DNA from 2 places in the Pseudomonas sp. MDT1-85 genome. Region 2 is predicted to be linked to the other one. Evidence: predicted binding sites of a transcription regulator. Region 2 holds the regulator's gene; the other holds the start of a gene.
The links. The regulator FliA, encoded in region 2, starts transcription of late flagellar genes. The targets are predictions, from matches to a motif close to CTAAAGTTTNNNNNNNNNNNGCCGNTAA.

Region 1: a site for FliA is predicted at 1,293-1,320, ahead of flgM (flagellar biosynthesis anti-sigma factor FlgM). Genes of this name have one in related genera too.

The regions. Positions count from the first base shown of each region.
Region 1 is NZ_CM142715.1:1,934,309-1,936,506, reverse strand. Features, by position in the region: gene ACYZT2_RS08755 (chemotaxis protein CheV) at 1-335, opposite strand, end outside; gene flgA (flagellar basal body P-ring formation chaperone FlgA) at 417-1,178, shown strand; gene flgM (flagellar biosynthesis anti-sigma factor FlgM) at 1,357-1,686, shown strand; gene ACYZT2_RS08740 (flagella synthesis protein FlgN) at 1,735-2,198, shown strand, end outside.
Region 2 is NZ_CM142715.1:2,117,418-2,119,615, forward strand. Features, by position in the region: gene fleN (flagellar synthesis regulator FleN) at 1-517, shown strand, start outside; gene fliA (RNA polymerase sigma factor FliA) at 514-1,254, shown strand; gene ACYZT2_RS09575 (chemotaxis response regulator CheY) at 1,423-1,794, shown strand; gene ACYZT2_RS09580 (protein phosphatase CheZ) at 1,825-2,198, shown strand, end outside.

The sequences.
Region 1 (2,198 bases), 180 kb from region 2:
ATGCGCTCCACCGACCGAACCAGGAAACCCTGGGTCTTGGTGTTGTACTCCGTGATGATCACGAAGGGATTGCTCTGATCCTTCAGCGCTCCGGAACCGGTCGCCATCGCCAGATCCAGAATCGGAATGGTCGCCCCCCGAATACTTGCCACACCGCACACGACAGGACTGGACTTGGGCATCAGGGTCAGCTTGGGGCATTGCAGCACCTCACGAACCTTGAATACGTTGATCCCATACAGCTGCTGGCCGTCGAGACGGAACAACAACAGCTCAAGGCGATTCTGCCCCACCAGTTGCGTGCGCTGGTTCACCGAATCCATTACACCAGCCATGCCCAGACTCCTACACCAACGCTAAGTGTGTTGCGACGCACATTCTTCACTAAACGGCACGGCGCTTGCTTTTTAACTCTTATGAACACAGAACCGACATTTTTCCGACACCTGACATCAACCTGTCGCAGATTACTCTGCGCGATGTCGGCCGCTTGCCTGTTCAACGCTGGCAGCCCTGCCCTTGCTGACGCGGTTACCTTGCCTGACATGCTTATCGGCGTCACTCAGGGCTTTCTTGAATTCACCGTGGAAGACTATCTGGCTACCAGTCAAACGCAAGGACGCTATGAGATCGAGGTCAACCAGCTCGATCCGCGCCTGCGCATGCCTATGTGCGACAAGGAATTGACAGCCACCCTCGAGAGCCCGGCGAGGCCTCTGGGCCGGGTCACGGTCAAGGTTCGCTGCGACGGCACCTCCCCCTGGACGGTCTTCGTACCCGCTCAAGTACGGCTGTTTCGCGACATCGTGACCACCACCCGTCCCCTCAAGCGCACAGGGATTATCGAACCTCAGGACGTGACCCTGCGAGAACGCGATATCAGCCTGATAAATCAGGGTTTTCTGACTTCCGTCGATCAAGCGATCGGACAAAAACTTACCCGACCAATGGTCGCCGATCAGACCATAACCCTGGTGCATCTCGAACAGGCGGAAGTGATTCGCAAGGGCGATCAGGTGGTGATTACCGCCCGCAGTGGTACGCTCAGTGTACGTATGCCGGGTGAAGCGCTGTCCAACGGCGGCATGAGCGAACAGATTCGGGTGAAAAACCTGAACTCCCAGCGGGTCATCAAGGCGCAAGTCACCGCGCCCGGCCAGGTGGAAGTTTCTATGTGAGCGACCCTGTAAGGATCTCTGTTCGTGAAGATATGGCGCTGCCCGAGGCTGTTCCCTAAACTGTGCCGCATGCGCAAGATGCCCGGGCGCATGCACGCTCATTGATAAATGGGCCTAAAGTTTTCACAGGGAGAGCCGAAAACATGGCAAGCGTCCAAATACCCAGAGGTTTTTTGTCATGGTCATCGATTTCAGTCGTTTAAACAGCTCCTCGTCACTTACGGGCAGTACACGGACCAGCGCTGCGAAGGAAACCGCCGAAAAAGTCGGCCAATCCGCGCCGCTGAATACCCCGGCCGAACAGGCCAGTACCACCAAAAGCGGGGAATCGGTACACCTCAGCAATGAGGCTCAACAGTTGCAGAAGGTCACTGACAAGCTGCGCGATCAGCCTGCCGTCGACAAAGCCCGCGTGGCCGAGTTGAAAGCAGCGATTGCCGATGGCAGCTATAAAGTCGACAGCAACCGTGTAGCCAGCAAACTGCTCAACTTCGAAGCCCAGCGCTAGGCCACGGCCCGCGCCAGGCTTTTGGACGCTTAAAACCCAAGGCCAGCCATGCACGACACTAATTTACTGCAACTGATCATCGACGACTTTGCCCCGGCGCAACACCTGCTGGAGCTGCTGCAAACCGAGTCCCTCGCGCTGCACGGTCGCGACATGCCACTGCTCGAAGAGATTCTGGCGCAGAAACAGGCATTGATCATTTTGCTCGAACAGCATGGCCGCAAGCGCAGTGAAATCCTCGCCAGCCTCAACCTGCCGACCAATCGCCAGGGTCTGGAGCAACTTGCCAGCCATTCGAGCATTGGCGACCAGTTGCTGGCACAGAGCGACGTGCTGACCGACCTCCTGACCCAGTGCCAGGCCGCCAACGTTAATAATGGCCAGTCGATTCTGGTGCAGCAGGCCGCCACGGCCAACCAGCTGAAAATTCTCACCGGCGGCGAGCCACCAGCGCTCTACGATGCCCGCGGTTCAACCTCCAAACTCGCAAAACCACGCCCGCTCAGTCAGGC
Region 2 (2,198 bases):
CGGCCTGATCCAGGCTTTCAGTGACATCGGCGACAACCTCGATGTATTGGTGATCGACACCGCTGCGGGCATTGGTGACTCGGTGGTCAGTTTCGTGCGCGCCGCCCAGGAAGTGCTGCTGGTGGTGTGCGACGAGCCGACCTCGATCACCGACGCCTACGCGTTGATCAAACTGCTTAACCGCGACTACGGCATGAATCGTTTCCGTGTCCTGGCCAACATGGCCCAGAGCCCGCAGGAGGGCCGCAACCTGTTCGCCAAGTTGACCAAGGTCACGGATCGTTTCCTCGACGTCGCCCTGCAATACGTCGGTGCGGTGCCTTACGACGAAAGCGTGCGCAAGGCCGTGCAGAAGCAACGTGCCGTCTACGAAGCCTTCCCGCGTTCCAAGTGTTCCCTGGCGTTCAAGGCCATTGCGCAGAAGGTCGATACCTGGCCGCTGCCGGCCAACCCGCGTGGACATCTGGAGTTTTTCGTCGAGCGCCTCGTGCAACAGACCGCAGGACCCGTCCTATGACAGCCAGTGGCTACAACCTCTACAAGAAGTCGGCACGTGACGCGCAGTACGAGCTGATCGAGCGTTACGCGCCACTGGTCAAACGCATTGCCTACCACTTGCTGGCGCGTTTGCCGGCCAGCGTCCAGGTCGAAGACCTGATCCAGGCCGGGATGATCGGCCTGCTTGAAGTATCAACCAAATACGACGCCAGCAAAGGCGCGAGTTTCGAGACGTACGCGGGCATTCGAATCCGCGGCGCGATGCTCGATGAAGTGCGCAAGGGGGACTGGGCGCCACGTTCCGTTCACCGCAATACCCGCATGGTCAGCGACGCGATTCGCTCGATTGAAGCTAAAACCGGCCGTGACGCTAAAGATCACGAAGTTGCGGCCGAACTCCAATTGAGTCTCGACGATTATTACGGGATTTTGAACGACACCCTGGGCAGCCGGTTATTCAGTTTCGACGATCTGTTGCAGGACGGCGAACACGAAGGGCTGCACGAGGATGGCGCCAGTGCTCATCTCGAGCCGTCACGCGATCTGGAAGATGAACGCTTCCAGGCGGCGCTGGCGGACGCGATTGCCAATTTGCCGGAGCGTGAGCGACTGGTGTTGGCGCTGTACTACGACGAAGAGTTGAATCTCAAGGAAATCGGTGAGGTCCTGGGGGTCAGCGAATCTCGGGTCAGCCAGTTACACAGCCAGTGCGCGGCCCGTTTGCGGGGGCGTTTGGGGGAGTGGCGAGCGCGCTGACAGGCAGTGTGGGGACACTGCGAACGAGGTTGGTACGGCATTTTGCTGCATCAGCCACGGCCCGTTGTAATCCATACAACTGTTGAGTGTTACGCCGAATTGATTGAACGGCGCGTTCAGGTGCTGCGCGCGTTTTAAGACTGCTTGGAGGTCGAATTGGACAAGAATATGAAAATCCTCATCGTTGATGACTTCTCAACGATGCGGCGGATCATAAAAAACCTGTTGCGTGACCTTGGGTTCACCAACACGGTCGAGGCGGATGACGGTATTACCGCGATTCCGGTCCTCAACAGCGGGAGCATCGACTTTCTGGTAACGGACTGGAACATGCCCGGCATGACCGGTATTGATCTGCTGCGCCACGTGCGTGCCGATGAAAAACTCAAACACCTGCCGGTGTTGATGGTCACGGCCGAAGCCAAGCGCGAGCAAATCATCGAAGCCGCTCAGGCGGGTGTGAACGGCTATGTGGTCAAGCCATTCACGGCTCAAGCGTTGAAAGACAAGATTGAAAAGATCTTCGAACGCATCGGTTGATGTGCAAAGCCAGTCCGTCACGGGGGAGCTATGGAGCAAAACGAATCTTCACAGGGCGATTTCGAATCGACCCTGAAAAAACACGCGGTCGAACTGGTCGAAAGCCTTGAAAAAGGCAGGTTCGGCGACGCTGTGCAACTGATCCATGAGCTCAACCAGACCCGTGACCGCGGCCTGTACCAGGAAGTGGGCAAGCTCACCCGCGAGCTGCATAGCGCGATCGTCAATTTTCAGATTGACCCGCACATGCCGCAAGCCGAGGAAGTGTCTCAGATCACGGATGCCACCGAGCGCCTGGGTTATGTGGTCAAGCTGACCGAGGCCGCGGCCAACCGCACCATGGACCTGGTGGAAAACGCCACGCCGCTGATCAACAGCCTGAGCGACGAAGCTCAGGCGCTGAG